Regions from separate parts of the Paenibacillus litoralis genome, predicted to be linked through region 1. Evidence: riboswitches for the same ligand, from Rfam matches in the RefSeq annotation. Region 1 holds a riboswitch; the other holds the start of a gene.
What was found. A riboswitch is a leader RNA that binds a small molecule or an ion and turns the genes downstream of it on or off. The one in region 1 is predicted to bind thiamine pyrophosphate.
Positions count from the first base shown of each region.

Region 1 (3,408 bases):
AGACGGGTCGGAGGTGTATTCCCTCTTCATGGACCGGCGCGCCGTCGGCGAGGTGGTCGATTATATGATGGTCATGACGTACGACGAGCACTGGGCTTCCAGTCAGAAAGCCGGACCCGTCGCATCGCTGTCCTGGGTGGAGAAGGGCATTACGCAAATCATGAAGGAAGACGACGTCCCCGCATCCAAGCTGCTGCTAGGCGTTCCTTTTTACTCGCGCGTATGGACCGAGGAAACGAAGGACGGCAAAACGAAGGTCAGCTCCAAGGCCGTCGGGATGGACGTCATTCAGAAAACGATCAAAGACAAAAATCTTACGCCGACGTACGATCAGGAAGCCGGCAACAATTACGTGGAGTATAAAGAAGACGGCAAAACGATCAAAATCTGGATCGAAGACGCGGTTTCCATGAAGAGCAGGGCCGAGCTTGTCAAAAAGCACGATCTTGCCGGCATCGCCTCCTGGAGCCGGACATTCGAAACGCCCGATATTTGGAACGTAATCAAGGAAACCCTCGAGAAGAGGCCGTAACGCAAAAGCACCCGACAAGCGAGTTCATCGCGAGCGGGTGCTTTTTTTGAATGGCTTACTGTGAGGAATGCTGCGTCGCAGCCTCCGCCGTTTCTTTCGGCGCATGTGTCGGATCGAGCGTCAAAATCGTTTTGCAGAACATGCAGCGGTCGGTTTTGCCGAGCAGCTTCGTCGTTTTGCCGCATTCCGGGCATTCCAGCACGACTGCGCTCGTCGAGAGCATGCCTGCCCAGAAATAAACGGCCATGCTTGCAAATACGCTAATGAGCCCGAGGACAAGAAATATAGCGGCGATGACGCGACCGAACGTGCCCCACTCGAACACGATACCGGCCATGCCCAGTACCATAATCAGCAGGCCGAACATCGTCAGCAATAGGCCCCAAAGCCGAAATTCATTGACTTTACTTGATTTAAATAACATCCGTTTCCTCTTCTTCCATCAGAAAATGTGACTTTTCTCCCATTCGGCAGGAAAGTTGTGTTCGGTGTAGAAATGTACAGTATACAGAAATTAAGGCTACGACGGAGGCTGGCATGGACCGATTCAAAACCGAGCTCATCGAACGATTGAAAATGGAAGTACACGTCATGAGTGTGCTTCTGTACGAATATGAGACGGCGCATGGACCTATGACCGATCATTTCCATCGGCTGGTGCTGATCGTCTACGATCGGGAATTATGCACCGATAATCTATTTCATTATATAAAAGACGGAAGCCGTATACAAGAACGATGGCTGAAAGCGGACGAGCTGGAGAGCCTGGTTCAAGGTGAAGAGAACCGGAACACGATGGAGTGGATCGTACGAGGTGAAATCTTGTTGGATCGCAGAGGGGAGCTGGAGCATTTGCGTCACCGGCTGCTTGAATTTCCGGATCGGCTGCGCGAACGGAAGATGATGGCGGAGTTTGCCGCATTTTTACGAACGTATTCCAAAGCCAAGGATTACTTGCGCGAGGATCATGTCATGGATGCCTACAGCTGTGTAATGGCGGCTCTGCATCATTGGGCGCGAATCGTCATTATCGAGCACGGGAGCCATCCGGAGATGACGGTATGGGAGCAGGTTCACCGGATCAATCCGGGCGTGTACAAACTGTACGAGGAGCTGACCTCGAGCATGGAGACGCTCAGACAGCGCGTCGAGCTTGTGCTGCTGGCCTGCGAGTTTTCCGTCATGTCCAAAATGGAAAGCTGCTGTATGCCGCTGCTCCGTGCACTGAGCAGCCGGGAGGAGCCGTGGAGCTCCGCGGAGCTCCTGGCAATGCCAGAATTCAGCGACTTGCAGGAGTTGACGCTCTTGCTGAACAAGCTCGTCAAAAAGTCGCTCGTCAATGAAGTGGCCGTAGCGCTGACGGACGATTTTGCCGAGCTCGAAATCCGCTATACCAAATAGTTTGCCGTATGTGCTATACTATTGCTTATTGAATACTTTTTTACCACTAGGGGAGCCTGAACTGCCGGGCTGAGAACAGACGCCGTCTGAAACCCTTGGAACCTGAAAAGGCGCATAGCGGATTTCGCTTTTGTGCGCCGCCTGGATCATACCAGCGTAGGGAAGTGGTTATGCGTTTTTTTGGCGTGTAGCCCTTGAAGTCAACCCTATGCGGTTGGCTTTTTTTCGTTTCCGAAGAAAGCAAGGAGGTTCCCGAACGGCGGTTATTATTGCGCTGTTTCTCGATCCGGGAGCAAGTCCAGAGAAGACATGAAGGAGGGAACACCATGCAGCTTACCGTCAACGGGGAGCTTCGGGATGTGGAGAACGTAGGCACGGTCAGCGAGCTGCTCGCCGCATTCAAGCTTGAGCATAAAATTTTGGTCGTCGAACTGAACCGTACGATTATCGAACGTACCCATTATAGCGATACGAAGCTTCAAAACGGCGATCAAGTGGAAATCGTGCATTTTGTCGGCGGCGGATAAAGCGCGACATTTCGCTAGCAGAACAGGACATTATCAAACTACGGATAAATGAAGGAGAGCGCTAATCATGAAAGATCTTTTGAAAATCGGACCCTATGAATTTCAGTCCCGCCTGCTTCTCGGAACAGGCAAGTTTCCCGCTCTGGATATCCAGGGCAAAGCGGTTGAAGCATCCAAAACGGAAGTATTGACCTTCGCCATCCGCCGTCTTCCGATCGACAATCCGGATTCGCCTAATTTTCTCGAAACGCTGAACCTGAAGCAATATACGCTGCTGCCGAACACCGCCGGCGCTTATACGGTGGAGGAAGCCGTCCGTATCGCCCGTCTCGCCAAAGCCAGCGGGTTGTGCGACATGATCAAAGTGGAAGTGATCGGCGATCCGAAAACGCTGCTGCCCGATCCCGTAGGCACGCTTGAGGCGACTAAAATATTAGTGGACGAAGGGTTTATCGTTCTCCCGTATACGTCGGACGATCCGATTTTGGCCCGCAAGCTGCAGGAGGCGGGAGCGGCCGCAGTGATGCCGGGCGCTTCTCCGATCGGCTCCGGCCAAGGGATCATCAACCCGAACAATCTGCGCTTTATCATCGAAGAGGCCAAAGTGCCGATTATCGTGGACGCCGGAATCGGCGGACCGGCCGACGCGGCGCTTGCGATGGAGCTCGGAGCGGACGGCGTGCTGCTCAACACGGCTGTGTCGCTTGCACAAGATCCCGTTCTTATGGCCGAAGCGTTCAAGCTTGCGGTAGAAGCGGGACGCAAAGGCTTCCTGGCTGGACGCATTCCGAAGAAGCGTTATGCTTCCGCCAGCAGCCCGGTCGAAGGCATGATCGAATAAACGATAATGTAAAAAAAGCTGTTTGAACCGCGAAGGATGCGGATTCAAACAGCTTTTTTGCTTTTGGACGTCAAGCTTCCACCTGCTGCGGAAATCCAAGCCGTCGG
Region 1 is NZ_CP176395.1:7,172,583-7,175,990, reverse strand. It holds gene ACKGJP_RS30210 (glycosyl hydrolase family 18 protein) at 1-532, shown strand, start outside; gene ACKGJP_RS30205 (YgzB family protein) at 588-956, opposite strand; gene ACKGJP_RS30200 (nucleotidyltransferase-like protein) at 1,070-1,933, shown strand; TPP riboswitch at 1,972-2,113, shown strand; gene thiS (sulfur carrier protein ThiS) at 2,260-2,460, shown strand; gene ACKGJP_RS30190 (thiazole synthase) at 2,528-3,301, shown strand; gene ACKGJP_RS30185 (IclR family transcriptional regulator) at 3,372-3,408, opposite strand, start outside.

Region 2 (3,408 bases), 820 kb from region 1:
GTCATCGGGAATATGGAGCGGGGCATGTCCGAAGAGGAAGCGATCCGGCAGGCGGTCGCCGGCATGGGAGACCCGCTAAGCGTCGGCAAGGATCTGAACCGGACGCATAAAGTGAAAATCGAATGGACGGTCATCGCGCTGACGGCATTCTTTATGGCGGTCGGATTGCTGGCCATGCTATCGATCGTAGTAAGCGGGAGCTGGCTTAACGATGCGCTGTTCGTCAATAAGCTGAAGGCCCAGCTGGCAGGCGTCTTCGTGCTCGCGGGCGTTGCGCTTTTCGATTACCGCAAGCTGCTCCGCTACACCTGGCACCTCTATGCAGGAGCGATCCTGCTGATCGTAATGACGGCGTGGAGCAGCGGCACGGTAAACGGCGTCCCGCATCTCGAGCTGCCTTTCAACTCCATGCGTATCGACGTTTCTTTTTTTGCTGCCGTCTTGCTTTTGATTGCGGTAAGCGGACAGATTGCGGGCACGAGGGTAAAGGATACCGTATTCCCGGCTTCGGGCGAATCAAGTAAGGGCTCCCGGGATGGAATCTCCGGATCGGAGCCGCTTATGCGCATTCAAATTCCGCGCTTCGCCAAAGAGTGGGCGCTGTATGCGGACGGACTGCTGTGGAAGCTGCTATGGTTCGTTGTCATACCGTTTATGGGGTTATTTCAGATTCGTTCGTTTTCGGCCTTGTTCGTTTACGCAACGGGACTGATTTTGCTTTTGGTTTGCTCGCGCATGAAGGAGCGGTTCGCGCTGATCGGCCTAACGGCGGCCTGCTGTACAGTCGGCTTGGCAGCCGGAGGCTCTTATGGACTGCAGAGACTGAAGGCGTTTTTCGGCAATGATCCCGACGCCTCCTTTTACACGAAGAAATCGTTGTTCTTGATCGAGCAGGGCGGACTATGGGGACAAGGCTTCGCACACGGTGTAAAGGGGATTCCCGCCGTCCATGCGGAGCTGATTTTTCCATATCTGGTTTATGCCCTCGGCTGGGCGGCAGGCGCAATCGTCGTCGCTGCGGCCGTGATGCTCGCACTGCGCTTTCTGCAAGCCGCGGGGCGGACTACCGATTCATTCGGGAAAATGCTGGCCGCGGTCGTTATCGCTTACTTTTCGATTCACTTCTTCTGGAATTTCCTGATGGCGATCGGCTTGCTGCCGATTATCGGGCTGGGGTTACCGTTTATCAGCTACGGCGGATCGAGCTCGATTACCGAGGCGCTGCTGATGGGTCTTTTTCTCAGCGTTTACCGGCTTGGACGCAAGCCTGCGGCGAATGACCCGGCATTCGGCAGGACGGAAGCGTGACGGGCGGGTTACAACTTGAATGTTGACTTTTGACAAATGCGTGCTAATATAAAACTGTCACTAGGGGAGCCAAAGCGGCTGAGACTGGATCGCAAGATCCTAGACCCTCTGAACCTGATCTGGTTAGAACCAGCGTAGGGAAGTGGAAGAACGGTTCCTTGAACCGGTTGCCGCGCGGCATCGACTTTCCGCCACTCCTTTACGGGGTGGCTTTTTTGTTTTAGTCCCCCTCGTAAGGTAAGGAGTAAGCTTCTGAGGACACGCCTCATACGGTGAGGCGTCTAGTGGCAATTCATAAAGTCCGGGCTCCGGAACGGGAGCCGGCTGGACATTTTAGAAGAAAAGGGAGTGCAGGACGATGGGAAAAGGTCTTAAGTTGGCAGATATTTTGGTGACGGTTGTGATCGCCGTTGTGTTCGGGATCGTCTATAAGCTGTGGGGACCGCTCTATGATGCGGCCAAACCGTTCGGTATCCGTTTGGAGGAGCTCATCTACGGGATGTGGTTTATTGCCGGAACGGTAGCGGCATTGCTGATTCGCAAGCCCGGCGTCGCGCTTTTGGCCGAGGTGGCGGCTGCGTCGGCGGAGCTTGTTACCGGCTCGCAATACGGCGTATCCGTGCTGCTGTCCGGCCTGCTGCAAGGCTTATTCGCGGAGCTGGCATTTGCCGCCTTCGGGTACAAAAGGTTTACGATAGGCGTCGCCTCGCTCGCCGCGATCGGCTCCAGCGTCGGTTCGCTTATTATGGATTTCTACAATAATTACATTACCGATCTGTCGGCATGGAATTTGACCCTTATGATCGGAGCCAGGACGATCGGTTCGATCGTCATCTGCGGCTTTTTCGCTTACTATCTCGTCAAGGCTCTTGAGGCTACCGGCGTGACGAAGCAGCTGCGTCCCGTATCCAAGGAAGATTACAACGCGCTGGACCATTAAATTTGGAAAGCCGAGGAGAATGACAGATGATTACGGAAGCAGGCGTCAAACAGCTGCGACTGAAATTTCCCGGCGACGAAGGCTTGCTGTTCCGCGACCTGTCTTTTGAGGTAGGCCAAGGGGAGAAGGTACTGCTGCTCGGTCCGAGCGGATGCGGCAAATCGACGCTCCTTCAAGTGCTGACAGGCATCATCCCCCGATCGGTGGAAGTGCCGATGAAGCACGAGGACATTACGCTCCCTTCGTCATGGGGGTATGTGTTTCAAGATCCCGATACGCAGTTCTGCATGCCTTTCGTAGATGAAGAGCTGGCTTTCGTGCTCGAAAACCTGCAGGTTCCGCGCGCGGAGATGCCGCAGCGGATTCGGCATTACCTGGAGCTTGCCGGTTTGCGGCTGGATGATATCCATACGCCGATCAACGCGCTTTCCCAAGGCATGAAGCAGCGTCTGGCGATCGCTTCCGTTCTCGCCCTTGAGCCTGACGTGCTGTTTCTCGACGAACCGACCGCACTCCTTGATCCGGAAGGGACCGAGCAAGTTTGGGAAACGATTAAGGCGGTCGGCCGCGATAAAACGGTGCTCATCGTCGAACACAAGATCGACAGCATCGTCGATTTTGTCGATAGGGTCGTCCTGTTCGACGACCAAGGCAGAATCCTGGGGGACGGCGGGAAAAACGAAGTGTTCGACCGCTACAAGCAGCAACTGATCGATTACGGCATTTGGTATCCCGGCGTCTGGGACGATTATTCGGCGCGGCATCCCCAGCCAGAGGCTGAGCCGCTTCTGCCGGCTTCGGGCAATCCGCTTCTTTCGCTGGACGCGTTTGCCGGTTACCGGGGAAAAACCGAAAAGCTGTTCGTGCAAAAGGCCGACGTTCGTCCGGGAGAGTGGATCACCGTCGTTGGACATAACGGCGCGGGCAAAAGCACGCTGCTGCTGTCGCTGATGCAGCTCATCCGAACGTCCGGCAGCTACAAGGTGAACGGGCGGGATGCGGCACAGGTTGACGATCTTGCTTCACAGCTCGCGTACGTCTTTCAGAACCCGGAATTTCAATTCGTCACCAACTCCGTCTATGACGAGGTCGCCTATACGCTCCGGCTTGACAGGCTTCCGGAGAAGGAGGTCGCGGAGAAGACGAAGCGGCTCCTCGGT
Region 2 is NZ_CP176395.1:6,349,738-6,353,145, reverse strand. It holds gene ACKGJP_RS26890 (FtsW/RodA/SpoVE family cell cycle protein) at 1-1,308, shown strand, start outside; TPP riboswitch at 1,361-1,466, shown strand; gene ACKGJP_RS26885 (ECF transporter S component) at 1,667-2,248, shown strand; gene ACKGJP_RS26880 (ABC transporter ATP-binding protein) at 2,275-3,408, shown strand, end outside.
Region 2: another riboswitch for thiamine pyrophosphate. It lies ahead of ACKGJP_RS26885 (ECF transporter S component); the one in region 1 lies ahead of thiS (sulfur carrier protein ThiS).